DNA from 2 places in the Cryobacterium sp. W22_MBD10_FK3 genome. Region 2 is predicted to be linked to the other one. Evidence: predicted binding sites of a transcription regulator. Region 2 holds the regulator's gene; the other holds the start of a gene.
The links. Region 2 encodes HrcA, which represses chaperone genes, less so after heat shock. Its sites were predicted from a motif close to TTNGCACTCGNNNNNNNCGAGTGCNAA; they were not measured.
Positions count from the first base shown of each region.

Region 1: a site for HrcA is predicted at 6,197-6,223, ahead of ACEN2M_RS15180 (Hsp20/alpha crystallin family protein). Genes of this name have one in related genera too.

Region 1 covers NZ_JBGQOH010000019.1:44,712-59,270, reverse strand. The annotation lists gene arsM (arsenite methyltransferase) at 1-548, shown strand, start outside; gene ACEN2M_RS15220 (GrpB family protein) at 612-1,175, shown strand; gene ACEN2M_RS15215 (hypothetical protein) at 1,327-1,821, shown strand; gene ACEN2M_RS15210 (hypothetical protein) at 1,944-2,543, shown strand; gene ACEN2M_RS15205 (hypothetical protein) at 2,676-2,909, shown strand; gene ACEN2M_RS15200 (MerR family transcriptional regulator) at 3,094-3,990, shown strand; gene ACEN2M_RS15195 (DUF1905 domain-containing protein) at 4,090-4,377, shown strand; gene ACEN2M_RS15190 (hypothetical protein) at 4,381-4,854, opposite strand; gene ACEN2M_RS15185 (dienelactone hydrolase family protein) at 4,997-5,584, shown strand; gene ACEN2M_RS15180 (Hsp20/alpha crystallin family protein) at 5,707-6,138, opposite strand; gene ACEN2M_RS15175 (ABC transporter ATP-binding protein) at 6,493-7,302, opposite strand; gene ACEN2M_RS15170 (FecCD family ABC transporter permease) at 7,299-8,363, opposite strand; gene ACEN2M_RS15165 (FecCD family ABC transporter permease) at 8,360-9,409, opposite strand; gene ACEN2M_RS15160 (iron-siderophore ABC transporter substrate-binding protein) at 9,406-10,434, opposite strand; gene ACEN2M_RS15155 (hypothetical protein) at 10,910-11,866, shown strand; gene ACEN2M_RS15150 (GntR family transcriptional regulator) at 11,863-12,213, shown strand; gene ACEN2M_RS15145 (TIGR03557 family F420-dependent LLM class oxidoreductase) at 12,428-14,062, shown strand; gene ACEN2M_RS15140 (glycoside hydrolase family 3 protein) at 14,138-14,559, opposite strand, start outside.
Region 2 covers NZ_JBGQOH010000001.1:23,474-38,032, forward strand. The annotation lists gene ACEN2M_RS00090 (ComEC/Rec2 family competence protein) at 1-314, shown strand, start outside; gene holA (DNA polymerase III subunit delta) at 421-1,464, shown strand; gene ACEN2M_RS00100 (hypothetical protein) at 1,487-2,173, opposite strand; gene rpsT (30S ribosomal protein S20) at 2,330-2,590, opposite strand; gene ACEN2M_RS00110 (alpha/beta fold hydrolase) at 2,710-3,477, opposite strand; gene ACEN2M_RS00115 (response regulator) at 3,477-4,103, opposite strand; gene ACEN2M_RS00120 (sensor histidine kinase) at 4,100-5,392, opposite strand; gene lepA (translation elongation factor 4) at 5,506-7,359, shown strand; gene ACEN2M_RS00130 (DUF1990 family protein) at 7,365-8,012, shown strand; gene hemW (radical SAM family heme chaperone HemW) at 8,012-9,238, shown strand; gene ACEN2M_RS00140 (DUF4870 domain-containing protein) at 9,266-9,640, opposite strand; gene ACEN2M_RS00145 (DUF4870 domain-containing protein) at 9,737-10,138, opposite strand; gene hrcA (heat-inducible transcriptional repressor HrcA) at 10,305-11,324, shown strand; gene dnaJ (molecular chaperone DnaJ) at 11,397-12,506, shown strand; gene ACEN2M_RS00160 (16S rRNA (uracil(1498)-N(3))-methyltransferase) at 12,521-13,282, shown strand; gene ACEN2M_RS00165 (HIT domain-containing protein) at 13,302-13,664, shown strand; gene ACEN2M_RS00170 (PhoH family protein) at 13,729-14,559, shown strand, end outside.

The sequences.
Region 1 (14,559 bases), on a different contig from region 2:
CAGATCTCCGTGCCGGCGAGACCGTGCTCGACCTCGGCTCCGGCGGCGGCATCGACGTGCTCCTCTCCGCCCGACGGGTGGGCCCCACCGGGTTCGCCTACGGCCTCGACATGACCGACGAGATGCTCACCCTGGCCCGCGCCAACGCCGCCAAGGCCGGTGCGACCAACGTCGAATTCATCAAGGGCCAGATCGAGCAGATCCCCCTGCCCGCCGAGACGATCGACGTGATCATCTCCAACTGCGTGATCAACCTCTCTGCCGACAAGAACGCAGTCATTGCCGAAATGTTCCGGGTGCTCAAGCCGGGCGCACGCCTCGGCATCTCCGACGTCGTCGCCGAAGACCACCTCAGCGAACAGGATCGAGTCGAGCGCGGCAGCTATGCGGGCTGCATCGCCGGCGCCCTGTCCAAGGGGGAGTATCTCGCCACGCTGACAGCGGCCGGCTTCGCTGAGATCAGCGTCGAGTACACCCACGAGGTCGCCGCCGAAATGCACGGCGCCATCATCAAGGCTGTGAAGCCTCTGCCGGCCGTGGAAGGCTAGCGCCCTCCGGCCCGCGAGCAGGTGCCACCGCACACAGGCACCCCACGATGCGAGGATTCTCTGATGAAGAAAAGTAGCGTTGGGCGCCGGCCGGATGTCACGGCGGTCGAGCTGGTGGGCGGCATCGAACCACTCGAGCTTGAGCTGCACGACTATGACGAGCGGTGGGTCGGGCTCTACCTGGATCACCGACGCCGGATTCTGGATGCCCTCGCGGCAGCGAACGTCGGCGTCGAGCACATCGGTTCCACGTCCGTTCCCGGGCTGGCCGCGAAGCCGATCATCGACATCGTGGTCACCGTCGAAGACATCACCGCCGAGGAGGACTACCTCTCCGCGCTGGTAGCCGTCGGGTACGAGTTGCGCACCCGCGAGCCCGGGCACCGTCTCGTGCGCACACCGGCCCGCGACGTTCACGTGCACATCTACGAACAGGGCGCTCCCGCGGTGGCCGAGTACCTGCTGCTCCGGGATTGGCTGCGCTCCAACGCGCACGACCGCGCCCTCTACGAGAGCACCAAGCGGTCGTTGCTCCAAAGCCGCTGGCACGATATGAACGCCTACGCCAACGCGAAGACCGACGTCATTCTCGCGATCAAAGCGCGAGCGCGAGCCGCTCGCCGGTAGGAACGTGGGATCGCCGTGGGGAGCGGCGTCAATCCCGGTCGGCGAGTACGTCGACGTCGACCGTTGGGACGCTATGCGTTGCGCCGGACGTGTCGAACTCGACGGTGCAATTGCCTGGCGATGAAGCGTGCTGCTATGCAATGGTGTCCCTATGACCGTTCACCCACCGCTGGCCGATGCGGGCTGCAACGCAGGCGCCGTGGCTGGCACCTTCCTGATGGGGATCGCGCTCGGCCCTGTTTCTGGGGCAGTCATCGCGATTGTGAGTCATGTTGTTCATGAACTGTCCCGAGGTAGCGCAGCATCTCTATCGTTGGTGGTCTCCCTCATGTTCACGGTTTTTGGCGGAATCGTCATTGGGGTCGCGTCGAGTGTTGGCGCTGCGTTGGCGCTTTGGGTCGTTGATTCCCGATTGAGGCGCCCTTGGTTCGTCCAGGGAACCATCGCTGGTGTCGGTGCGCTTGTTCCGGCGATCGGTGTCTATTTTTACGTAACCCAAACCGCGACCGGCAATGCCCCGGCAACGATTCCTCTATTCGCGTTCATCTTCGCGATTGCATTCGCCCTCATGGTTCTCAGATCGAATAAACACCACGCGCCGCCGAGCCGAGCATCCCGAAGATCCGGCACCGGCGCGAGAATTTGAGTGCGCACCCAGGGTGTGCGGATCGTTGATTCGATCGTGCGGAACGGCAATGATGGACGCAACCGAGAGTGGGGCCTATGAGATCCAACGCACCGATACCGGGAGACCCGTGGCCTCACGACATGATGATCACCGTCGAGGATCGACCTCACTTCCTCCTGGAACTGCTCTGGATCCGGGAAGCGTATGCGTTGAAGGTTGACGGCGAAGACCTCCCTCCTCTCCTGACCGACCCGCCCGCATCCGTTCAGCATGCTGCCGTGAGTACCGTCGCTCGCGAGGAGTGGGCGGGCGCCTGGCCCCGCATCTGGAAAGCGGTCGTGGCGCACGTGGGGCCGGACATCGATCCAGGACTCTTCGTCGAGATTCAGGCCACTGCAAACGGTTCGGTCGAACGTGCCGATCTTCTCCAGCGCATTGTCGGACCCAGCTGGCGCGACGAGTTCGGGGACAGTGTCTTCGACCACGACTCGTACAGCACCTGGTCACGAGTGGGCATGGATGCTCACCTGGCGGGGATGCCGACGCGACTCGAAGACGATCCGGAGCGACGTGATCTACCCGCACTGGTCTCCGCGTGGCATGCGGGCCTGACGAAGATCGTGACCATCCCGTGTTCGGGTGAGTTCACACGCAGAATCAGCGAGAACGCGCTGCTCATGACCGCCGCCACGCGTGCGGACAGTGACAGCTACCGGCGCGCGTTGAGCGCCTTCATCTGACTGCGCGTGAGGTTGAGCGATGCAGGCGGCCCACCGGCAATCCCACCAGGGTTGCGATGCCCGCTCGGGCGCCTGGATCTTGTCCCTGATCGGCACCAAAGAAAATCTGGACCACGAGACTCACGCGCGACCATGAAGGAGAAAACGATGAAGCGGTTTGCACAAGTTGTCAGCGGAGCCCTGCTCGTTGCTCTTTTTCTCGTGTGGATCTACATCCGCGACCGCACTGCACTCGCCGAATTTCTCCCCGACGACGAACCGCTCCGATTCGTCGCCCATCTCATCGCCTGGGGCAGCCTTCTCGGCGGAGTCTCGCTAATCGCGTCAGCGTGGTCAAAGAAGAGCGAACCGCAGCGCAGGGAATGACGAGGGATTCGCTTTCAGCCTTCAGCTGGAGCTCTTATCGCATGGAATTTTGATACTGCCACCGGCATCCGATCGCATAAAACTGTCGGCTGGCGTCGGCGTTTTGTGTCAGATCGAGTTGCTCCTGCCGCAGCGTCATGTGGTCTGCTGGAAGCACGTCCCGTTCTAATCCGAGAGGTTTGCCATGCACCCGTTCCCTACCCCGCCCCGAGAGGTCCTGATCGGCGGCGCCGCGGCGTTTGTCGGCATCACTCCGCGGACGATCCGCCACTACCACCAGGTCGGCCTGCTGCCTGAGCGCGAGCGGGGCAGCGACGGCCGCCGCCGGTACGGCTACGCGGAGATCATCCGGCTGCTCTGGATCCGCCGTATGGCCGACGCCGGGATCGCCCTCGACGACATCCGCGACGCCTTCGACGGCGCCGCACCGAGCGGCGCCGACGGCGAGGACGAGATCGCAGGCGTCCTCGCGCGACTGGAGGACACCCTCGCCGCGCAGGAGGCCGAGCTGCAGCGGAAACGCGCCTCGGTGCAGCGCATGCGGACCCTCGGCAGCCGACTGGGACTGCTCGACGATCTCGTCTCCAACCGCCTCGCGGGCGTGCCCGAGGGCTCGCTGCGCCAGGACGACCTGGACGTCCTGCTGGTCAACGAACGAACCTTCGGTCCCCTCGGCGCCGTCATGCTGGCGGGCCGCTTCCTCGCTTTGGCCCTCGATCCCGAGCTGCGGGCCGAGTCCGACCGCGTCGACGCCCTTGAGGACGCCCTGGACGACACTGTCGCCGTCGACGACCCCCGGGTGGCGCAGGTGGCGGCCGAGCGGCACGCCTTCGAGACCGCGCTGCTGCGCGTCATCGAGGAGTCCGGTCAGCTGGAGGAGGACGACGCTATCTTCAACGCCTGGGACGAGCTGCACCCGCCCGAGGACGCCGACCCGGCGCCCGACCCCGACCCGGCAAAGGGCTCACGCGCGAAGAGCGCGGCGGAGATCATCTGGAGCATGCCCTACGACTTCTCCCCGGCCCGATGGCGAAGCATGGAGCTGGCGGTGCAACTCGTCGCGGCGGCGCCGGCACCCTAAGTGGGCCTGCAGCCTCGGCAAGGTAGTCGGAGGCCTTGCCGAGCGCGACGGGCATCCGCCAGAGTGGGAGCACGCCCGCGTCCCCGAGGAGTCCCCGTTATGAGCACAGCACCAGGACCCATCGATCTCGAATTCACCGGCCCCATCGGGGTGGTGATCAAAGGCGACACCTGGTCGTGCGTGGAGGTGCCGGACTCGGTGGAGTTCTTCGGCACCGGCAAGGCGGTGAAGGTGGTGGCCACGGTGGATGACCAACCGCTCACGCTGGGCCTGATGCCCACCGGCTCGGGTGGGCACATGCTCTCGATCAGTGCCAAGCTGCGCAAGACGCTCGGCAAAGAGCTCGGGGACGACGTCACCGTGCACCTGACCGAACGACTCACCTAGGCGTTACCGGGCACGCAGTTCGGCCTGCTGGTTGCGGGCGCGATGCTCGACCCACACCATCACGCTGCTGTCGCGGCGGTCGAAGAGCTGCGCCCCCACATCCAGCTCGGCAGTGCGCCACTGCACCGGGGTCGGCTGGTCTGGCCAAACCCGCTCGGGCGCCCCGAGCAGGTCGCTGAGCGCGGCCAGCAAGGCCCGATACGTGGCGGCGGTGACCACGCTCTGCGGTTCGGGCACGGATGCGAGGAGAAAGATGACGCTGACGGGCTCGCCGGCCGCGGTCGTGAGGGAGGCGTGATCGATCCCCGCCGGATGCTCCAGATCGTGTTGCACCGAACCGCCGGTGAGCTGCCGGCCCGCCCCGGCCGGCACCGCGAAGCCCAGCCCCCGCAGCGCTTCGGCCGCTGCCTCTTCGCTATCGAGCCACCGGCCATCGAGTAGCGACGAGACGATCCCCACACTCTGCTCCACGGTCATGTCCCCAAGCATCCACCCAGGGGGCGTCGTTGCGACCTAAGGTGAGGCCTGGTTTCACCAGTCGGGCACCCTCTAGGGTCGGTTCGGGGCGGGGAGGGCACACGGTCTTGCTCCGGTCGACGACCGGGGGCACACTGACCGGATGACTCACATCGTGCTGTTTCCGTCGGTCCTCGGTGTGCGCCAGGGCGTGCTCGATGCCGCCGATCTGCTCCGGGACGACGGGCACGAGGTTCTCGTCGCCGACCCGTACGACGGCCGGGTCTTCGACGACTACGACGAGGCCAGCGAATACGAAGACACCATCGGTTACCCCGAACTGATGCGGCGCGCGGTCGACGTGGTGAAAGACATACCCGACGGGTTTCTCACGGCCGGCTTCTCGAATGGCGCGGCAATGGCCGAGCATGTGGCCACCCAGCGCAAGGTCAACGGCGTGGTGATGCTCTCGGGCGCCCTCGACATCACGATCCTGGGTGCGGAGTCCTGGCCGGCCGGCACGAACGCCCAGATCCACACCGCCGTCGATGATCCTTTTCGAGATCAGGCCGGGATCGACGCGGTCATCGCCCAGGTGCGCGCCGCCGGCGGCACCGTGGAGGCTTTCGACTATCCAGGCGCCGGGCACCTGTTCACCGACCGGTCGCGGGCGGCGGAGTATGACCCGTCCGCGGCCGAACTGCTGTGGTCACGGGTGCGGCAGTTTTGCGCGGCCCAAGTGGCCGCGTAGGCATCCGTTGGCCCGCGTGGGCGGTCGGTGGTTGCCTCGTGCGCGGTGAGGTCACCACACGACCGCTCACGCGGGCCGATGGGCGCGGCGCCCGATGACCGGTGCGGCCGGGCGCGGTGGAGCTACACCTCGATCGACTTGGCCGCATCCGTCTTGGACGCGGTGTCGATCTGGATCTTGCGCGGCTTGGCCTTCTCGCTCACCGGAATGAACACCGACAGCACGCCGTTGTCGTAGCTGGCCGAGATGCGGCTGGAGTCCACGCCGTCACCGAGGCTGAACTGCCGCAGGTAGGTGCCGCTCGGGCGCTCCTGCACCAGCCACTTCGCGTTCTCGCGTGCGGCGGCGGTGCGGGTGGCCCGCACGGTGAGCAGCTGGCCGTCCACATCCACGTCTACCGAGCCGGGGTCGACGCCCGGGAGGTCGGCGGCGAGGATGTACTGGTCCTGCTCACGGTACAGATCAACGGGCATGAAACGCGGGCCCGGGCGGAACTGCAGGAGGTCGCCGGTGAGGCGGTCGAGCTCGCCGAAAGGATCGAAAGACATTGCCATAATGAGGATTCCCCTTCCTGATTAGTGAGCCTGGGTGGCTCCTTTTCTGCAAAAAATGTTAGCACTCTGGAGTGAGGAGTGCCAAGTGTGGTGGGGCTGGGCATAGTGCCGCGGATGCGTTTTTCGGCGCTTTGCGGGCAAGGCGCCGCAGTGCGCGTGGCGCGCCACCCGCCTACCGGCGCCTGCCCCGCGCACGTCAAAAGTGCCGTGGCGCACGCCCCGCATAACGGCGCCTGACCCGCACACCTCGGGCGGATGGCCTGGGCTACGTTTGCGGGGCGGGTCGCGGGGTCTCGACAAGCTCGACCAGCGGGAGGGGCTCTTGGGCTGGCGGGGTGCGGGTCGCCGGGACGGCTAGGCGGGCACGACCACGTTGTGCCGGCCGATGGGGAGCATCATGGGGCGGCCGGAGGTGGGGTCGAGAAGCACCTGGCTGGAGAGGCCGAAGACCGCCTGCACGGTCTCCTCGGTGAGCACCTCGTGCGGGGTGCCGGCGGCGTGCACGACCCCGCCGGCCAGGGCGATGAGGTGGTCGGCGTAGCGGGCGGCGAGGTTGAGGTCGTGCAGCACCATCACGATGGTGGTGCCCCGGCTGTGGTTGAGGTCGGTGAGCAGGTCGAGCACCTCGATCTGGTGGCTCACGTCGAGAAACGTGGTCGGCTCGTCGAGTAGCAGCAGGTCGGTCTGTTGGGCCAGCGCCATCGCGATCCACACCCGCTGGCGTTGCCCACCGGAGAGCTCGTCCACGGCCCGGTCGGCCAGCGACGCGGTGTCGGTGGCATCCAGCGCCGCCGCCACGGCGTCGTCGTCGGCCGCGCTCCAGCGGGAGAACATCCGTTGGTGCGGGTTGCGGCCGCGGCCCACCAGGTCGGCCACGGTGATGCCCTCGGGCGCGATCGGCGACTGGGGGAGCAGGCCTAGCGTGCGGGCCAGCTCCTTGGCGGGCATCCGGTGCACCTGCTTGCCGTCGAGCAGCACCTGGCCGGCCCTCGGCGGCAGCAGCCGCGACATCGAGCGCAGCAGGGTGGACTTGCCGCAGGCGTTCGCGCCCACGATCGCGGTGATCTGCCCGGCCGGCAGCACCAGGTCCAGGCCCTCGATCACGGTGCGGTCGCCGTAGCCCAGGGTGAGGTTCTCCACCGTGAGGGTATGAATGAGTGTCACAGGGAGCCTCCGGCGCGGTTGGTGCGGATGATGAGGTAGATCAGGTACGGCGCGCCGAGCACACCGGTGATGACACCCACCGGCATGCGGGTGCCGAAGGCGAACTGGCCGAGGAAGTCACCCACGAGCACGAGCAGCGCACCCACGAGCGCGGCCGGCACGAGCAGCGAGACGCCCGGGCCCACGATGCGGGCGGCGATCGGGCCGGAGAGGAACGCCACGAACGCGATCGGCCCGGCCGCGGCGGTGGCGAACGCGATGAGGCCCACGGCGGCGATGATCAGAATCAGCCGGGAGCGCTCCACGCGCACCCCCAGAGCGGATGCCGTGTCGTCGCCCAGCTGGCTCATCGACAGGTTGCGCGACTGCCCGAGCAGCACCGGCGCGAGCACCACCAGCGCGATCAGCACCGGTAGGGTCTGCGCCCAGGAGACCCCGTTGAGGTTGCCGGTGAGCCAGCGGGTGGCCTCCTGCAGGTCCCACATCGCGGCCCGGGAGAGCACGTAGGCGGTGAGGCTGTCGAGCATCGCGGCGATGCCGATGCCGATCAGGATGAGCCGGGTGCCGAGCACGCCGCTCTTGAACGACAGGGCGTAGATCAGCAGCGCCACGCCCAGGCCGGCGCCGATGGCGAGCACCGACACCGCGGTGCCGCTGATCGACAGGGTGACGATGGCGAACGCCGCCGCGGCGCTGGCGCCGGAGCTGATGCCGATGATGTCGGGGCTGGCCAGCGGGTTGCGCAGCATGGTCTGAAAGGTCACGCCGCCCATGCCGAAGCAGAGCCCGGCGAGCACGGCCAGGGTGGCCCGCGGCAGCCGCAGCCGGCCCACGGTGAAGCCGGCACCGGGCACGTCCTGGCCCAGGATGACGCCGAGCACCTCGGCGGGGGAGTAGAAGGTCTGGCCCACCAGCAGGCTCACGATGTAGCCGAGCACGATGAGCCCGGCGAGTACGCCGATCACCCAGCGGCGGCGGGCGGTGCGGCGCACCCGGCTGCGCGCCACGACCTGCCTGGTCGACAGCGGCGGCGCATCCGCCACCGAGCGTTCGAGGGTCACAGCTCACGCACCTTGCGTCGGCGCACGATGTAGATGAAGAAGGGGGCGCCGATGAGGGCGGTGATGATGCCCACGTCGATCTCGCTGGGCCGCGCCACGATGCGGCCGAGCACGTCGGCGCCGGTGAGCAGCGCGGCGCCGAGCACGGCGGAGAACGGCAGCAGCCAGCGGTGGTCCACGCCCACGATCAGGCGGCAGGCGTGCGGAACGACCAGGCCGACGAAGCCGATCGGTCCGGCCACGGCGGTGATGGCACCGCAGAGCACCACGGCGCCGATCGCGGCGGCGGCGCGGGCGATGGCCACGCGTTCGCCGAGGCCGGCCGCGAGGTCGTCGCCGAGGGCGAGTGAGTTGAGCGACCGGGCGGAGAGCAGGCTCACGATCAGGCCCGCGAGGAGGAAGGGCGCCACGACACGGATGCTCTCGAGGGTGGCGCCGCCCACGCCGCCGATCTGCCAGGAGCGCACGCCCTCGGCGATGTCGTTGCGGGGGAGCACCACGGCGGTGACGAACGAGGCCAGTGCGGCCGAGGTGGCCGCGCCCGCCAGGGCGAGCTTGAGCGGGGTGGAGCCGCCGCGGCCGAGCGACCCAATCGTGTAGACGAACAGGGCGGTGGCGCCGGCGCCCACGATGGCGACCCAGATCATCTCGCTGGCGCTGGTGAGACCGAAGTAGGCCATGCCGCAGACCACGGCGAGGGATGCGCCCACGTTGACCCCGAGGATGCCCGGGTCGGCCAGCGGGTTGCGGGTGACGCCCTGCATCACCGCGCCGGACAGACCCAGGGCCGCCCCGGCGACCACGGCGAGCAGGGTGCGCGGAATGCGGGTGGCCACGGCAGCCGGGCCGAACCCGTCGATCGAGCCGCCGAGCGCGGCGACGATCTCAGCCCAGCTCACCTCGCGGGAGCCGATCATCACCGAGGCCAGCATCAGACCGGCAAGCACACCGAGGGAGACCAGCAACCACAACGACCGAAGCCGCTTCGGGCGGCGCACGGTGGCGACGCTCGAAGCGGCTGGGTTCAGCGTGGTGGAAGTGGTCACTTAGCGTTGGCGGCCGCGGCTGCGAGCAGCTTGGTGTAGTCGCCGAGCACGTAGGAGATCGACAGCGCGGTGGGGTTCGCCGCGGTGCCCATCGGGCCGGAGCCGGAGAGCGCCACGATGGACTTGTTGGCCACGGCGGGGATCTGCGAGAGCAGCGGGTCGCCCTCGAGGGTCGCGACCAGTTCGTCGCCGCCGTAGGTGACGATCACGTCGACGTCGTTGAAGGCATCCGCCTGCTCGGCGCTCTGCGTGAGGGAGTACTCCTTGGTGGCGCTGGATGCCTCGATGATGCTCGGCGCGCTGACCATGCCCAGGTCGTCGAAGAACATGGTGCGGGTGTCGTGCGTGGTGTAGAAGCTCACCTGGCTGAGGTCGGCTTCGTCGACGTGGGTGAGGAACATGACCGAGGTGTCGGCCAGCTCCGGGTAATCGGCGGCGGTGTCGGCGATCTCTTTTTCGAGCTCGGCGATGAGGTCGTCGCCCTCGGCGGCCATGCCCATGCCGAGCGCATTCTGGGTGATGGTGTCTTGCCACGAGGTGCCCCAGGCGACCTCGGGGTAGGCCACGACCGGAGCGATCTGGCTCAGCGTGTCGTAGTCCTCCTGGGTGAGTCCGGAGTAGCCGGCCAGAATGACGTCGGGGTTCGTGTCGGCCACGCCCTCGAAGTCGATGCCCGCGGTCTCGTCGAACAGCACCGGGGTCTCGGCGCCGAGCTCGTCGAGCTTGTCCTTCACCCAGGGCAGCAGGCCGTCGGTGTCGTCGTCACCCCAGGTGACGCCGGCCATGCCCACCGGCACAACGCCGAGGGCCAGCGGCACTTCCTGGTTCTCCCAGGAAACCGTGGCGATGCGTTCGGGCTTGGTTTCGATCACGGTTTCGCCGAAGGCGTGCTCGATGGTGATCGGCGTGAAGTCGCCGTCAGTGGCTGCGGCGGTGTCTGCGGCGGGGGAGGAGGAGCAAGCGGCGAGGCCGAGCGTGAGCACGGCGGCGGCCGAGAAGGCAATGAGTGTGGATGCGCGGGGCATGGTTTTCCTCGTGATCGTGGTGCAGGGGGTCGGGGACGGACCGGCGGCAGCTGTGATGCCGCAACCCTCGGCCGCGCGCAGAGGTCCAGGCCAGGCGCATCCGTAAGGGTTGCCTAACCTTACCAGTGCGTTCGCATACAAAAGCAAGTCCCTCCACCCAATCTCGACGGCGCCCCCGCCCGCCGGTCGAGCTTGTCGAGACCCCGCAACTCGTCCTCTCGGACCCGCCCCGGCGCATCCGCCCGAGCTGCGCGGGTCGGGCGCCGTTATGCGGGGCGTGCGCCAGGGCCCTTTTGAGGCATGCGGGGTAGGCGCCGTTATGCGGGTGGCGCGCCAGGCGCATAGCGGCGCCTTGCCCGCACGAGGAGAATCGCCCATCCGTCGGGCAGCGGCGGCAGGCAACATCGCCGCCCTGTATTACCCACTTGACACACCTGCTACTGTATCGATGACTTGATACAGAAGGGTGCCTGTCATGGGTCTCATCCCGCTCGCCATCATCACCGCCGCGCTCGCCCTCGTCTGGCTGGCGGTCGTGCGGCTCCGTCACACTGAGGCGTTCCGTCGCGTCACGGTGCCGGCCCACCTGGCGCCCAGCCTGCACGCCGCCCGGCACGCCTTCCGACGCCGAGGTGCCCTCGTCGCTGCGGCCGCCGTCGCGGTAGCCGGACTGGCCGTTGGGCTCGACCAAGCAATGCCCGACCCCTACGGTCTGCTCCTCATCCTCACCCCTGCCCTGATGAACCTGGCCGGCCTGATCGTCATCGCCGCCCTCCCGCGAGTGCCGGTGGCCGAATCCGGCAGCCAACGCAGCGCCGACCTAGCGCCGCGGCGGCCTTGGACCTTCGCCCCCACCTGGGCGCGGCTGCTGCCGACCACGGCCGGGCTGCTGTTACTCGCGGTGATAGTCGGCTTCGGGCTCACCGCCTCCGGGTCGGAAGACGGCCTGTCCCGCGCCATCCGCATCGACAGCGGCGCCTACAGCAGCACGGCGACCCCGTACCCCGGCTGGTTCTACGGCCTGCCCGTGCTGCTCCTCGCCGTGGCCCTCGCGGTGACGGCGGCTACGGCGCTGGCGCGGGTCGCCGCATCCGCCCGCCCCACCGACGCCACCTTGCGCGAGGCCGACCAGGTGATGCGGATGCTGATCACCCGGGTGATCGTGAAACTCACCACCGGCACGTTCGTCGTTTATCTGGGTGGCCTGATGTTCATGGGCGGCATCGCGTTGAGCGCGGCGAGCGGCCAATGGTTCGACGGCAGCTACGCGCAGATCGAGCCCTGGGCCGCGGTGGCAATCACCCTGTTCTGCGTCGGGCTCATCGCGGTGGGCATCGGTGTGGCGCTGGTGCTGCTTGCCGTGCTGGATGCCCTGACACCGCCGTTCACCATGCTCCCCGCGCCCGTGGCTGCCGAGCGGAACCGCGCATGATCACCATCGACGAGGCCAGCCCCACCCCGCCGTTCGAGCAGATCCGGCAGCAGCTCACCGATGAGATCCTCTCCGGCAACCTCACGCCCGGCGACAAGCTGGCCTCGGTGCGCCAACTGGCCGGCGACCTGCGGCTGGCGCCCGGAACGGTGGCGCGCGCCTACTCGGAACTGGAATCCGACGGACTGCTGATCTCCAACCGCTCGGGCACCCGCGTGCGCGCCGTCACCCCGCTGCCCGCTGCGGCACGCGCTGCCGCTCGCGACTACATCGCCGCGCTCGGCGGGCTCACCCTCGCCGACGCCATCCGCGCCGTGCGGGTGGAGTGGACCGACCCGGCGGTGTGAGGGCGAGCGTGTCACTCGAGTGGCCGACCCCTGTCGGCGTGCAGAAACCGCACCTCGAAAAGAGGAAGAAGTGAGCTCAAAAGGACGGAATCGGACATACGGTCCGTAATTCGGACCTTTGTCCTTTTTAGCGTTCGTTGCACCCCGACCTACTCCACCCCCAGCGCCGACGCAATGGCTTGCACCGGCGCATCCGCCTGCGTAGCGTCGAGGGATGAAAATCGGATACAAGCTGATCGCCGAGAGCTTCGGACCCCAGGAACTTGTTCGCCAGGCCGTGCGCGCCGAACGGGCCGGCTTCGACTTCGTGGAGATGAGCGACCACTTCCATCCCTGGGTGGAGGCGCAGGGCCATTCGCCGTTCGTCTGGAATGTGCTCAGCGCCATCGCCGCGAAGACCAGCACCCTGGAGCTCGCCACAGGCGTCACCTGCCCGAGCGTGCGCTACCACCCGGCCATCATCGCGCAGGCCGCCGCCACCCTGGCGCTGCTCTCCGACGGCCGGTTCACCCTCGGCGTGGGCTCGGGCGAGCGCCTCAACGAGCACATCGTGGGCCGCGGCTTCCCCGGCATCCATGAGCGGCACGCCACCTTCAACGAGGCGCTCGACATCATCCGGCTGCTCTGGCAGGGCGGCTACCAGAACTACAACGGCACCTACCTCAAGCTTGAGGATGCCCGCATCTTCGACCTGCCCGACGAACTGCCCACCATGGCCGTGGCCGTGAGCGGGCCCAAGTCCGTGGCCCTCGCCGCCGAGCACGGCGACGGCCTGTTCGCCACCGAGCCCAAGGCCGACCTGGTCACCGGCTACCGCGATGCCGGCGGCACCGGCCCGCTCTACGCCGAGGCACCGTTGGCCTGGGCGCCCACCGCAGACATCGCCGTGCGGGCGGCCCTCCGCACCAACGCGTGGGCGCTGAGCGGCTGGAAGGTGATGAGCGAGCTGCCGAACCCGGTGAACTTCGAGGCCGCCGCGGCCACGGTGCGCGAGGACGACATCCGCGGCCAGTTCGCCTGGCCCCGACGTGGAGCGGCACCTCGAGGTGATCGGCCAGTACACGGATGCCGGTTTCGACCACATCGCGCTCATGAACGCCGGCCCCGACCAAGACGGTTTCTTCGACTTCTTCGAAAACGACCTGCGCCCCCGACTGCTCGACGAGAGCACCCGATGACCTCGCGCACGCCCGTGCCCCGGGCGGTGCTCTTCGACATCGACGGCACCCTGGTCGACTCCAACTACCTGCACGTCGACGCCTGGCACCAGGCCTTCCAGACCTTGGACGTCGAGGTCGAGGCCTGGCGCATCCATCGCTCCATCGGGCAGGATGCCGGCACACTGCTGACCTCGCTGGTGGGGGAGAAAGACGAAGCCTGGGTCAGCCGCGCCAAAGACCTGCACGCCGAGAACTACAAGGCTCTCGCGCCGCGGCTCAGGCTGCTCCCGCAGGCCCGGCAACTGCTCGAAGCGGTTCACGGCCTGGGCATCAAGGTGGTGCTCGCCACCTCCGCGCCCCAGGCAGAGTTGGACATCCTGCTCGACCTGCTCAGCGCCGATGAGGCCATCCACGCCGCCACCAACGCCGACGACGTGGATGTGGCCAAGCCCGACCCCGACATCGTGCGGGTGGCCCTCGACCGGGCCGGTGTCGCACCCAATGAGGCCGTCTTCGTGGGTGACTCGGAGTGGGACATCGAGGCGGCGTCCCGGGCGGGTGTGCGCTCGTTCGGGGTGCTCACCGGCGGCATCGCCGGGGACCTGCTCATGCAGGCCGGTGCCGAGAGGGTTTTCGCCGGCCCGGCCGACTTCCTCGACCGGCTCAACGAGCTGGGCTGGCTCGAGTAAGACGAAGGTGCCGCCAACGCCAAACGGCCGGCCCTTTCGGGACCGGCCGCTCGTGCATCCGCCGAAGCGAACGTGTTACTTGATCATCACCTTGCCCTCGAGGGCGGTGTCGTCAGACGCCGTGCCGACGTGGATCGGCACGTTGCCGGTGGGGGTGACCCAGGCGTCGGCCTTACTGTCCCAGTAGGCGAACGCCCGCGGGTCGAGCTCGACAGTGACCTTGGACGACGCCCCGGCGGCCAGGTCGACCTTGGCGAAGCCGGCGAGCCGACGCTCGGGAGTGGCAACATCCGTGGCGAGTTCGCCCACGTAGACCTGCACGGTCTCGGTGCCGGCGACCGCCCCGGTGTTGGCCACGTCAACGGTCACGCTCACGGCGGGGGTGCCGCCGTTCTTCACCGGCTTGCCGGTCTGCTTGGCCTTGAGGCCGTCGAAGCCGAACGAGGTGTAGCTCAGGCCGTGACCGAACGCGAACTGCGGCGCGATGTCGTTGGCCA
Region 2 (14,559 bases):
CTCAGGAGGCGGTGCGAGAGCTTGGACCGATCGGACCTGCGGACGTGGTCAAGGTTGCCCATCACGGTTCCCGTGACCAAAGCGCCGCCCTCTACGCCGAGCTCGGCGCGCGAGTCGGGGTGATCTCGGTGGGCGCGGACAACGGCTATGGGCATCCGACCCGGTCGCTGCTGGATTCCCTGACCGCCGCAGGCACTGTTGTGCTCCGCACTGACCTGCACGGCCTGACCGTGATAGCGCCGGATGTCCAGGCCGGGGGAGGGCTGCGGGTGTGGACGGAACGTGGCCGGGCCGATTCGACCGGGGCCGGTTGACAGCGTGTGGGGCGAGACCCTCTGCCGCAAATGGACGGCGGGCAGCTCCTTGGCGGGGGAGTGTCCGGGGCGCCGGTTAGGCTGGGTCTGTAGCGAAGGGAGCCGCGTGGCCGCACGAACAACCGCACAGGCACGAACCGGCAAACCGGCAGCAAAGGCCGGCGCGGCGAAGATCCCCCAGCTGGCCTGGCATCAGGTTCGACCGGCCCCCGTCGTGCTCGTCTCCGGCACCGAGACCTTCCTGGCCGAACGGGCCATCCGGTCGCTGCGGGACTTCCTCAAGCTGGAAGATCCCAGCCTTGAAGTCAGCGATATCCAGGCCGACAGTTATGCCCCGGGTGAGCTGCTCACCCTGGCCAGCCCGTCGCTTTTCGGCGAGCCTCGGCTGATTCGCGTCAGCAACGTGGAGAAGTGCAGCGACACCTTCCTCACCGAGGCCATCGACTACCTGCAGAACCCCGCAGACGACACCTACGTGGTGCTGCGCCACGGCGGCGGGGTGCGCGGCAAGAAGCTCCTGGACACCATCCGCAGCGGCGTGGGCGGTGCCGTCGAAGTGGTGTGCGCCGAGCTCAAGAAGGACTCGGACAAGCACGACTTCGCCACTGCCGAATTCCGCTCCGCGGGCAAGCGAGTCACCCCGAGCGCCCTACGGTCCCTGGTGGCCGCGTTCTCCGACGACCTGGCCGAACTCTCGGCCGCCTGCCAACAGCTCATCGCCGACACCGGCGCCGAGGTCACCGAGACGACCGTGGACCGCTACTACGGCGGTCGCGTCGAGACCAATGCGTTCAAGGTGGCGGACTCCGCCATCGCCGGCCGGTTGGGCGAGGCTCTGGTCACCCTGCGGCACGCGCTGTCCTCCGGAGCGGACCCGGTGCCGATCGTCGCCGCCTTCGCCAGCAAGATCCGCACGATGGCGAAGCTGTTCGGTGTGCGGGGCGGCACGGCTCAGCTCGCTGCCACCTACAGCCTCGCGCCCTGGCAGGTGGAGCGTGCCCAGCGCGACGGGCGCGGCTGGACCGACGAGGGGCTGGCGCGGTGCATCGTGATGCTCGCCGAGACCGACGCGGCCGTGAAGGGTGCCGGTCGGGATCCGGTCTTCGCCCTGGAACGGCTCGTCACGGTCATCGCCAAACGCGGTCAGTGACCGCGACTCTCGGCCGGCGGGCTCAGGGCTGGTCCGACACCGTGACGGAGCGACGGTTCAGGTAGATCCAGACGTCGTCGGTGTATTCGGGGTTGCCACAGGTCTGTGCATCCACCCTGACCGGCAGGATGGTCGAGGAGTCGATCAGATCGGACTGTGACGCCGTGCCGGCGAAGGATCCAGGCAGGGTCGGGCAGTATTCCAGCTGAACCCGGCCGGAGAGATCGGTGAACTGCACCATGATCCGCTGGGTCGGCCCAGGCAACATCACGGCGAGCACCACAGCCAGCGCGGCCAGGGCCAGCCCGACCACTCCCAGCACCGACCCGAGGATCGTCAACCCGCGTTCGGGCGGCGCCGTCTGCGCTGCCGGGGGCGCCGAGCCGGGCGATGCGGGGTATCGGGCGCCTGGCAGCGACGCCCCGAACAACACACAGGCCCCGGCCAGCACGAGCAGGAAGCCCAGCAGCGCGGCGAAGACCCAGGGGCCCAGGCCGGCATACGCCGTCACCTCGGGCGCGAACCTGAGCCCGAGCGCGATCACGGCCGCCGCCACCGCGAATGCCGCACCGAGGAAGCGCGCCTCCCGACGCCAGGCCGAGGGTTTCGCTGCTGGCGGCTGCTTGGGACCGGTGAGCTGGTAACGGCTCACCGATTGACCACCCGGCTGTGCGCCGTTCGGGTCCTGGCCGCTCTGTTCGCTCGTCACGACGCCACCATAGCGTCGGGCGAGATGCTCGGAAAGGCCCGACGCACCCGGCCCCGACGCAGAAAACCCCCGCCCAGGAGGGCGGGGGTATTTCTGTGGTGCGTCCAGCTGACTGAACAGCGCACGACCGGCTGACGCCGGCGTTGCGCGGGCAGGCTAGAGGGCGTTGACCGACTTGGCGATAGCGGACTTCTTGTTCGCTGCCTGGTTCTGGTGGATGACGCCCTTGCTGACGGCCTTGTCGAGCTTCTTGGAAGCCACGGCGAGGGCGGCGACAGCCTTGTCCTTGTCGCCGGCGGCGATCGCGGAGCGCGTGGTACGGATGGCCGTCTTGAACTCGCTCTTGACCGCCTTGTTGCGCTCCTGCGACTTCTTGTTCGTGAGGATCCGCTTGATCTGCGACTTGATATTTGCCACGTTTTATACGCTTTCGTTAGGTTCTTGTTCGGATGGGCCGCCCGGTGATAGAGGGCACCGTGCGGCGAAAATCGTGTGGGGTGGGACCCAACACGCAAGCCAACAGGCAACGATACCAGTTATCGGCCCGGATGGTTGACCGGATCGGGGGTGCTCTGGCCCAGATCGGCCTCGATCTCCTCGATGATCTGTCTGAGCACAGTATCAAACCCGTGCGGTCGGTGCAGGCTGACCAGATGTCCGGCTCCGGGGATCGTCAGGAGGGTGCCCCGCCTGGCCGCCAGGAGGAACCGTTTCTGGTGCAGGCGGAAATGGTCGTACGCTCCGTTGACCAGCCACACCCTGCCGGGAAACGCCCGCAGGTCGGCCAGCGGGGTCAGTGTGCCGGTCGCCCGGAGACCCGCGTCCATGACGTCGAGGGCGACACCGCCGGCGAGAACGTCCCCGACGCCGGCGGGCGGCAGCATCCGCTTGACCAGGAAGGTGTGCAACCAGAGCCCGCGGTCGGGCATCCGGTGAATGAGACCGGCCAGGCGCCGATACCCGCGCAGTCCCGGTCCGGTCGGCTCGAACGACGACCCGGCCGCAACCAGGCCAAGGACCCGGTCCGGGTGCCTGGCCGCATACGCGATGGCGAAGTATCCACCGAGCGACAGGCCGACCAGGAGCACAGGACCACCGAGCGCGTCCACCCCGGCGTCGATGACCGCGAGCGCCGTGTCGACGGTGAACGGTTGGCCCAGGCGGGTACCGTGTCCGGGCAGGTCAACGGCCAACACCGGGTGTCCCGCGGCCGCCAACCACTCCACCTGGTGCCGCCACATGCTGGCCGAGGTGCGGATGCCGTGCACGAGCAGCACCGGCACCGGCGAGCCGGCCGTGGGCATCAGGCGCCCCTGATGGTGCCGGACGCGCGGGCGCTGGCGACGGCGGAGGTGCGTGAGCCGACGCCGAGCTTGCCGAAGATGTGCACGAGGTGCGACTTCACCGTCGCCTCGCTGAGGAACAGGTCCTGGCCGATCTGGCGGTTGGAGCGGCCCGCCGCCACGAGTCCGAGCACCTCGACCTCCCGGGGAGACAACCGGCCCTCCGACACACGGGAGCGGCCGGCCAGCCGGGTCACGATGGCCGGGGCGAGAGCGCTCTGTCCCGCCGCCGCCGCCCGGACCGCCGCAACGAGCTCGGCCGGCGGGGCGTCCTTGAGCAGGTAGCCGCTCGCGCCCGCCTCGATGGCGCCGAGGATGTCGGCGTCGGTGTCGTAGTTGGTCAGGATCAGCACGTGCGGTGCTCCCGGAGCCGACCGCACCCGCCTGGTAGCTTCCGCTCCCTGCATCGAACCGCCGAATTGCAGGTCCATCAGCACGACGTCCACCCGGCCGCCGGCGGCCAGGGCGACGGCGTCCTCCGCGGTGCCGGCCTCCAGCTCGACAACCAGGTCGGGTTCGGCGCCGAGCAGGGCGCGGAGGCCGGCCCGCACCACGGGGTGGTCGTCGGCCAGGAGCACCCGGATCATGCCTGGACCTCGCGAATCGGGAACCTGACCGCGACGGCGGTGCCCTGGCCTGGCGCGGACTCCAAAACGAAGGTGCCCCCGAGTTGTTCCACCCGCTGCCGAATGGCGACGAGGCCGAACGAGTCCGGGCGCTCGGCCGCGGCCTCCGACACCGTGAAGCCGCGGCCGTCGTCGACGATGTCCAGGGCCACCTCGTCGGTCATGTAGCTCAGGGTCACCTCGGCGCGGCCGGCGCCGGCGTGCTGGGCGACGTTCGCGAGCGATCCCTGCGCGATGCGCAACAGAGTCGTCTCCAGCGGCATCGGCAGCACGGTCGGGTCGCCGGTCACGTGCAGGCTGACCCTGGTGGCCACCACGGTGCCGACCGCGGACCTGCCCGCCCCTCCGCCCGCCGCGGTGCGTTCGGCGGACGCGGCGAGCCTGGCGAGGGCGCCGGGCAGGCTCTGGGTCTCCAGCGCCGGCGGGGTGAGTTCGCGGATGAATCGGCGGGTCTCCGCCAGGTTGGCCGCCGCCGTGTCCCTGGCCAGGCGCAGGTGGTCCAGCGCCGCGGGGTCGCTCACCCGGCTCTCGGCGGCGTGCAACAGCATCTGGATGCTCGACAGGCCCTGCGCCACGGTGTCGTGGATCTCCCTGGCCAGCCGCTCGCGTTCGGCGAGGGTGCCCGCATCCCGTGCCGCGGCCGCCAGCTCGGAGCGGGTGGTCAGGAGATCTTCGATCAGGTGCTGCCGTTCGGCGGCCTCGCGCAATAGCGCCCGGTACCCCAACCCGACGGCCACCGCCACGGCCGCGCCGACAAGCGGGCCCAGGGTGGCGCCGAGGGCGAGGCCCACGTGGAGGCTCATCGACCAGATCGTCAACAGCACGCTCAGCATCACCAACGGGATGCCGGCGCGCAACGGGAGCACGTGCAATTGCAGGAAGAACAGCGGGAAGACTATGAACGCGGCATCAGGCGCCAACAGGGTGAGCGCGAGCCACTCCACCAGCAGCAGGGTCATCCACACCGTCACCAGCCAGGCCGACGGCCGGCGCCGGGCCAGCACGCTGCCGCCGGCGTAACTGGCGACAAAAAGGAGGGACAGCAGCACTACGACCCCGGTGTCCGGACCTGCACCCAGCAGGGCGCGCACGATGACGAGTCCGGTCAGCGCGACGATCAAGAGGTGCAGTCCGATGCGCAGCCCCGAGAACACCGGAGTCAGGGCCGAGTCCGGAAGCCCGTCGCCGATCCTGGCGGGCGGCATGGGATCCCGGCGGGCGGGTTGGGTGCGCAGGGCGATGGTGGACATGGTGCGCCCAGCCTAATCAGGCCAGCCGACAGCGTCATCAGTCGAATGGATGACCGCCCGCCAGCCCGGCGGGTCACCCCGACACCGCAGGGCATGGGAGAATTGGCCTCATCATGTCACCGAGAGCTCTCAAGGCGCTGGAACCGGCCGCCACCGCCCCCGCGTTCATCCGTAACTTCTGCATCATCGCGCACATCGACCACGGCAAGTCCACGCTGGCCGACCGGATGCTGCAGATCACCGGCGTCGTCGACGACCGCTCCATGCGAGCCCAGTACCTGGACCGCATGGACATCGAGCGCGAACGCGGCATCACCATCAAGAGCCAGGCGGTGCGGATGCCCTGGGAGATGGACGGCCAGACCTACGCGCTGAACATGATCGACACTCCCGGCCACGTCGACTTCACCTACGAGGTCTCCCGCAGCCTCGCCGCCTGCGAGGGCGCCATCCTGCTCGTCGACGCCGCCCAGGGCATCGAAGCCCAGACACTGGCGAACCTGTACCTGGCGTTGGAGAACGATCTCACGATCATCCCGGTGCTCAACAAGATCGACCTGCCGGCCGCCGACCCCGACAAGTACGCCAAGGAACTGGCCAGCCTGATCGGCGGCAGCCCCGACGACGTGCTGCGGGTCTCCGGCAAGACCGGCGTCGGCGTGTCCGAGCTGCTCGACCGCGCCACCTCGCTGATCCCGGCGCCGGTCGGCGACCCCAATGCTCCGGCCCGCGCCATGATCTTCGACTCGGTCTACGACAGCTACCGCGGCGTCGTCACCTACGTGCGCATGATCGACGGGCAGCTGAGCCCCCGCGAGAAGATCCAGATGATGTCGACCCGCGCCACCCACGACATCCTCGAGATCGGCGTCACCAGCCCCGAACCCACGCCCAGCAAGGGCCTGGGCGTCGGCGAGGTGGGCTACCTGATCACCGGCGTGAAGGACGTGCGCCAGTCCAAGGTCGGCGACACCGTGACCACCGCCATGAAGCCGGCCACCGTCGCCCTGCCCGGATACACCGAGCCCAAGCCCATGGTGTTCTCCGGCCTGTACCCCATCGACGGCAGCGACTACCCGGCCCTCCGCGAAGCCCTCGACAAACTCAAACTCTCGGATGCGTCACTCGTCTACGAACCCGAAACCTCCGTGGCCCTCGGCTTCGGCTTCCGCTGCGGCTTCCTGGGTCTCCTGCACCTGGAAATCATCACCGAGCGGATCGACCGGGAATTCAACCTCGACCTGATCACCACCGCGCCCAGCGTGATCTACGAGGTCACCACCGACGACAAGAAGACCGTCACTGTCACCAACCCGAGCGAGTTCCCCAACGGCAAGATCGCCGTCGTGGAGGAGCCCATCGTCAAGGCCGCGATCCTCGCCCCCAAGGACTACGTCGGCGTGATCATGGAACTCTGCCAGGGCCGGCGCGGCACCCTGCTCGGCATGGAGTACCTGGGCGAGGACCGGGTCGAGATCCGTTACACCATGCCGCTGGGCGAGATCGTGTTCGACTTCTTCGACCAGCTCAAGAGCAAGACCGCCGGCTACGCGTCGCTGGACTACGAGCCGATCGGCTCCCAGGAGGCCGACCTGGTCAAGGTCGACATCCTGCTGCAGGGCGAACAGGTCGACGCCTTCAGTGCCATCGTGCACCGCGACAAGGCCTACGACTACGGCGTGCTGATGACCGGCCGGCTGCGGAAGCTCATTCCGCGCCAGCAGTTCGACGTGCCCATCCAGGCCGCCATCGGCGCCCGGATCATCGCCCGCGAGTCCATCAGCGCCATCCGCAAGGACGTGCTGGCCAAGTGCTACGGCGGTGACATCTCCCGTAAGCGCAAACTGCTCGAGAAGCAGAAGGAAGGTAAGAAGCGCATGAAGATGGTCGGTCGGGTCGAGGTTCCGCAGGAGGCCTTCATCGCCGCTCTCTCCGGCGACGAGCCGGCCAAGAAGGAAAAGAAGTAACACCGATGCGCCGCTCGACCTTCACCGACGCCGCCGTGACCTACGCCGCCATCGGCGGCACCCTCGCGCCCGACCTGATGCGCTACCCGCCCAAGGGGCACCGCCCGCTCGAGCGCACTGTGCGCCTGGGTAGCGGGGAGGAGCGTTTCAGGGTCGCCACGACAGCGCTGATGACCTGGGGCGTGCAACGCGGCTCGGGTATCGACGTCACCGACCTCGATGCCGGTACCGGCGTGCAGTACACCGGCATCGTCTTCACCGACGAGGGAACGCCGGCGCCCAACCAGGAGCACCCGGTGAACGAGGCGACCTTCGCCGAGGACGGCACCCCGTTCATCAGCAACGGCATGACCGCGGTCCTGAAAATCCCGAACGGTCCGTTCACCGTCGCGGCGCCGGTGCGTGTCGTCTACGTCATCGACGAGGTCGACAAGATCGGCTTCGCCTACGGCACCATGCGCGGGCACCCGCAGAACGGCGAGGAGTGTTTCATCGTCGACCGGCGCGCCGACGACTCCGTCTGGCTCACCATCCGCTCGTTCTCGCGCCCCAGCGCCTGGTATTACCGACTGGCCTGGCCCATCCTGCGCTTCCAGCAGGAGCGCTACACCCGCAAGTACCTGCTCGCCCTGCACCCCGTCGGAATGGGCTGATGGCCGGACCGCACCCGGTCGGTGATCCCGCACCGTTGGACGGCCTGATCCCGGCATCGGCCGCCAACGGCGCCGCAGAACGCGACTTCGGCGTGTACCTGCACGTGCCCTTCTGCAAGGTGCGCTGCGGCTATTGCGACTTCAACACCTACACCGCCACCGAACTGCGCGGCGTGAAGCAGAGCGACTACGCCAGCCAGGCGGTGCTCGAGGTCGAGTCCGCCGCCCGCATCCTGGCCGAGTCCGGTGTGCCGGCGCGGCCGGCCGCCACGGTCTTCTTCGGCGGCGGCACGCCCACGCTGCTGCCCGCAGAGCACCTGGTGCGCATGCTGCACTCCGTGCGCGACACCTTCGACATCGTCCCCGGCGCCGAGATCACCACCGAGGCCAACCCGGACTCCGTCGACCTGGCCTACCTGCGCCAGCTCAAGCAGGCCGGTTTCACCCGGGTGTCCTTCGGCATGCAGTCCGCCGTGCCGCGGGTGCTGGCCACCCTGGAGCGCACGCACGACCCCGAACGGGTTCCGCTCGTCGTGGCCTGGGCGCGCGAGGCCGGCCTGGACGTGAGCCTCGACCTGATCTACGGCACGCCGGGGGAGACCATCGGGGACTGGCGGGCCAGCCTCGACGCCGCCATCGGCCAGCAGCCCGACCACATCAGCGCGTACTCGCTGATCGTGGAAGACGGCACCAAGCTGGCCAGGCAGATCCGCCGCGGCGAGCTCGTGCAGCCCGACGAAGACCTGCAGGCCGACTTCTACGAACTCGCGGATGCGCGCCTGGCCGAGGCCGGCTACAGCTGGTACGAGGTCAGCAACTGGTCGCGCGGCCCCGAGCACCGCTCGAAGCACAACCTGTCGTACTGGCGGAGCGAGGACTGGTGGGGCGTCGGCCCCGGAGCGCACAGCCACATCGGCGGTGTGCGCTGGTGGAACGTCAAGCACCCGGCCGCGTATGCGGACCGGATTCTGGCCGGCCACTCACCGGCTGCCGGCCGGGAGACCCTGGATTCCGCCACCCGGGAGACCGAGCGGGTGCTGTTGTTGACCAGGATCCGCGAGGGCATCCCGGTTTCGACTCTCTCACCGCTCGGCCGCCGCGAGGTGGCCGGCCTGATCAACGATCAGTTGATCGACGGCCGGGCCGCCATCGCCGGGAACATCGAACTGACCCTGACGGGCCGGCTGCTCGCCGACGCCGTTGTTCGTCGGCTCCTCACGGACTGACCGGCCGGGCAGACGCCCGGTCGAGGGCTAGCTGAGGAACTTGATCGTGAGCGGGTAGGAGTACCACTCGCCCTTGTTCGCGGCGACGGCGGCGATGATGCTGAAGACGATGTTCAGGATGCCGGCGGCGGCCAGGATCAGGACGCCGATGCCGATGACGGTGAGGATTCCGCCGACGAAGTACGCGATGGCAATGGTGATCTGGAAGTTCAGGGCTGTCGCGGAGTGCGCACGGATGAACGGGCCACGATCCTTCAGCACGATGTAGCCGATCAGGGCGGGCAGGAAGCTGAAGATGATGCCGCCGATGTGGATCAAGGTTGCCCAGAGCTTTTCGTCGGCGGGGCTCAGCTGGCTCGGCGCCTGGTACGGGGTGGCGGGGGGAGGCGTGGCCTCTGACATTGGATCTCCTTTATGGACTCCGGCGGTCAGGCCGGCGGGTGACGGGTGTGACTGTCACCAGAGTAGCGCCGGTGCGCTCATCCGGCCGCGTCCAAACTAGCTGATCAGGCGGAGGGAGAACGGGTAACGGTACGGCTTGCCGTCCTTGGCGCTGAGATAGCCCATCACCGAGAAGATCGCCCCGATCAACCACAGCACCCAGGTCAGCGAGGAGAGCACCGACAGCAGGCCGAAGGTGAGCAACGCCAGGATCGTGGTGGCCAGGTTGATGGCGACGTAACCGATGAGCAGCGTCAGCTGGAAATTCAGTGCCTCCTTGCCCTCACCGTTGGTGAACGACCCGCGGTCCTTGAAGACCAGCCAGATGATCAGGGCGGGCGGAAACGAGAGAATGCCGCCCAGGTGGGCGAGGGACGCCCACAGGCGGTCCTGTTCGGGGGAGAGCGGTGCTCCCGCCGCCGGCGTGCTCGATGGTTCCTGTCTCGGGGGATAGCTCATGGGAATGCCCTTCGTTGAACCGGTGCAGCGGACGCCACTCCCACGCTAGTGCCCTAAATCGTGCGGGAGCAATGGGTATCCCCACCACCCGCGATATGATTAGCAGTCAAACAACGAGAGTGCCAGTGAACTGCCGGCACACCGGGTATGAGGAAGGCGGACGATCATGGTGTCAGATCGCAGCCTCGAGGTGCTCCGCGTCATCGTTCAGGACTACGTCGCCTCCCGCGAACCCGTCGGCTCGAAGTCCATCGTTGACAGGCACGCTTTTGGGGTCTCTGCCGCCACGATCCGCAATGACATGGCCCTTCTCGAAGAAGAAGAGCTGATCGTCGCCCCGCACACGTCGTCGGGCCGCATTCCCACCGACAAGGGCTACAGGTTGTTCGTCGACCACCTCGCCGACCTCCGCCCGCTCACCGTCGCTCAACGGCAGGCCATCGAGGTGTTCCTCGGCCAGTCCGCCGACCTGGACGAAGTCCTCGCCCGCAGCGTGCGACTGCTGTCGCAGCTCACCCACCAGGTGGCCCTGGTGCAGTACCCGTCGCTATCCCGCGCCACGGTGCGCCACATCGAACTCGTGCCACTGAGCGACACCCGGGTGCTTTCGGTTCTGATCACCGATTCCGGGCGCGTCGAACAGCGGGTCGTCGAACTGTCCCGCTCGCTCGACGAAGCCGCGCTGGCCGAACTCCGCTCCCGGCTGAACGCCGTCGTGGGCGGACTGGGCATGAGCGAGGCCGCCACGGCCCTCACCGGCCCGACGGGCCTCGGCCCGCCGGAGTTCCAGGACCTGATCGACCTGATCACCGGCACCCTGCGGGACCAGGTCGGCGCCAACCGGCAGGACCGGCTGGTCATGGCGGGTGCCGCGAACCTGGTGCGCACCGAAGACGACTTCAGCGGCAGCATCTACCCCGTGCTCGAGGCCATCGAGGAACAGGTGGTGCTCTTGCGCCTGTTCGGCGAGATGGCCACTGACCAGCACGGCGTGTCGGTGAGCATCGGTCGCGAGAATGCGCCGTTCGGCCTCGGCGAGACGTCCGTGCTCACCAGCGGCTACACCTCCAGGGGCGACGCGGCCCGCCTGGGTGTGCTCGGCCCCACCCGCATGGATTACTCCAACAACATGGCGGCCGTCCGGGCCGTCGCCCGGTATCTCTCGCGCCTCCTCGGCGAGAATTAGCCGCCCCACACACCTCACCGGCACGAATCCATACCCCCAAGACCGCACGCACAACCCCAAGGAGAGCCAGCTTTGGCTGACCACTACGAAGCACTCGGCGTCGCCCGCGACGCCAGCACCGACGAAATCAAGAAGGCGTACCGCAAGCTCGCCCGCCAGTTGCACCCCGACGTGAACCCGGGCGCGGAGGCGTCCGAACGGTTCAAATCCGTCACGCACGCCTACGACGTGCTCTCTGATCCCAAGCAGCGCCAGAACTACGACCGCGGCGGCTCGGGCAGCCCGGGCCAGGGCGGCGGCTTCGACGCCGGCAACTTCGGCGACATCTTCGAGACCTTCTTCGGCGGCGGCGGCGGCGGCAGCCGCGGGCCCAGGTCCCGGCGCGAGCGCGGCCAGGATGCCCTCATCCGCGTCGAGCTCGACCTCGACGAGGTCATCTTCGGTACCCACCGCGACATCGAGGTGGACACCGCCATCGTCTGCGCCACCTGCTCAGGCACCTGCTGCCAGCCCGGCACCTCACCGGTCACCTGCGACATCTGCCACGGCACCGGCAGCATCCAGCGCGCCGTGCGTTCGCTGCTCGGCAACGTCATGACCTCCAGCCCGTGCGGGTCCTGCCGGGGTTACGGCACCATCATCGCCACCCCCTGCGTCACCTGCCAGGGACAGGGCCGCGTGCGGGCCCGCCGCACCGTTCCGGTCGACATCCCCGCCGGCGTCGACACCGGACTTCGCCTGCAGATGCCCGGCAGTGGCGAGGCCGGCCCGGCCGGAGGACCGAATGGCGACCTGTACCTCGAAATGAAGGTGCGCCACCACGACGTCTTCAGCCGCGACGGCGACGACCTGCTCTGCACCCTCGAGGTGCCCATGACCGACGCGATCCTGGGCGCCACGGCCACGGTGAAGGCTCTCGACGGTGACATCGAGGTGGAGCTGCGCCCCGGCGTGCAGGCCGGCGAGATCCTCACGGTCAAGGACCGCGGCGTGACCAGGCTCCGCGGCAACGGCCGCGGCGACCTGCGGGTGGGCGTGCAGGTTCTCACCCCCACCAAGCTCGACCACAAGGAGCGGGAACTGATCGAGGCGTTCGCCGCCAGGCACAAGGTTCCGGCGCCTGCCCTCAGCCAGTTCCAGCAGGGCCTGTTCGCGAAACTCCGCGACAGGTTCCTGGGCTAGGTCCACCGCTGACGATGGCGCATTTCTTCCTGTCGGAGACCCTCGGCACGTCCGCGGACGGTGTCACCAGCCGGGACCCCGTAGCCGGGGAAACGGTGAGCGTGACCGGCGCCGAAGCCAAGCACGCCGTCACCGTGAGCAGGGTGCGCCCAGGCGAGACCCTGCTGCTGGGTGACGGCGCGGGCCTCGTGCTCGGCGTCACGGTTCTCACGGCCGAGCCGGCCGAGCTCACCGCCAGGGTGGACACCGTCCGGCGGACCCCACCGGCGACGCCGCGCATCCTGCTCGTGCAGGCCCTGGCCAAGGGCGACCGCGACGAGCTCGCGGTGCAAGCCGCCACCGAGCTCGGCATCGACGGCGTCATCCCGTGGGCCGCCGCCCGGTCGGTTGCCCGTTGGGAGGGCGTCAAGATCGCCAAGGGGCAGGCGCGCTGGAGCGCCATCGTGCGTGAAGCCAGCAAGCAGTCCATCCGACCGTGGCTGCCCACGGTGTTGCCGCTGACGAGCACGAAACAGCTGACCGCTCTCGCCGCGACCACCCGGATGCTGCTGCTCGAGCCGACCGCAGAGCTCAGACTGACCGCGGTCGGCATTCCCACCGACGACCGGGACATTGTCCTGGTGGTGGGCCCCGAGGGCGGCATCGCCCCCAGCGAACTCGACGTGCTCGAGCAGGCCGGTGCCAGCCGGGTGCGCCTGGGCGACACCGTGCTGCGTACCTCGACGGCCGGCCCCGCCGCCGTCGCCATTCTGAACGCAACACTCGGCCGCTGGTAGGAACGCTTAAGATAGAACCATGGCTTCCTCCGGTGCAGAACCCACGATCTTCTCTCGCATTGCCGCGCGCGAGATTCCGGCGACCATCGTCGCGGAAACCGACCACATCATCGCCTTCAACGACATCGCCCCGCAGGCGCCCGTGCACGTCGTCGTGACCACGAAGAGCCAGCAGTACCGGAACGTCGGCGAGCTGGCGGCGGGGGACCCCGGACTCCTGGCCGAGCTGATCGCCGTGGCCGGCCGGGTGGCAGACGAGCACTGCGCCGGCGAGTACCGCCTGATCTTCAACACCGGCGCCTCCGCCGGCCAGACCGTCTTCCATGTGCACGCCCATGTCCTCGGCGGCGTTCTTGCGGAGGGCACGCTTGCTGCCCTCTGACGCCGAGGCTCCGGGCGGCGGCACGCCCGGCGTGGTGCGCAAGCTCCTCGTCGACGGCGTGGCCATGGTGCGCCTGCTCGGCCCGCAGGATCGGTTCCTCAGCACCATTGAGAAGGAATACCCCACCGTGGTCGTGCACGTGCGCGGCAATGAAGTCACCCTGTCCGGACCGCCCGCCGCCGTCGACGCTGTGGAGCGCTTGATCGAAGAACTGCAGATGCTGCTGCGCACCGGGGCCGACCTCGGTGACACCGAAGTGAGCACATCGGCCAGGATGCTCGGGGCCGACAGCAGCGCCAGCCCGTCGACTGTGCTCGGCCAGGCCATCCTCACCTCACGCGGCCTCACGGTGCGTCCCAAGACGCTCGGGCAGAGCAATTACGTGAACGCGATCGACGAGAACGCCATCGTCTTCGGCATCGGACCGGCCGGAACCGGCAAGACCTACCTGGCCATGGCCAAGGCCGTCCAGGCCCTGCAGCGCAAGGAGGTCGACCGGATCATTCTCACCCGTCCGGCCGTCGAAGCCGGCGAGCGGCTGGGCTTTTTGCCGGGCAGCCTCACCGACAAGATCGACCCGTACCTGCGGCCGCTCTACGACGCCCTGTTCGAGATGATGGACCCCGAGCTGGTGCCCAAGCTCCTTGCCGCGGGCACCATCGAGGTGGCCCCACTGGCCTACATGCGCGGCCGCACCCTCAATTCGGCCTTCATCGTGCTCGACGAAGCACAGAACACCACTCCCGAGCAGATGAAGATGTTCCTCACCCGCCTCGGGTTCGGGTCCCAGATGGTGGTCACTGGCGACATCACCCAGGTCGACCTGCCCGCTGGCGCCAGCGGACTCCGCCTGGTCACCAAGGTCCTCGACGGCATCGACGACATCGCCTTCGTA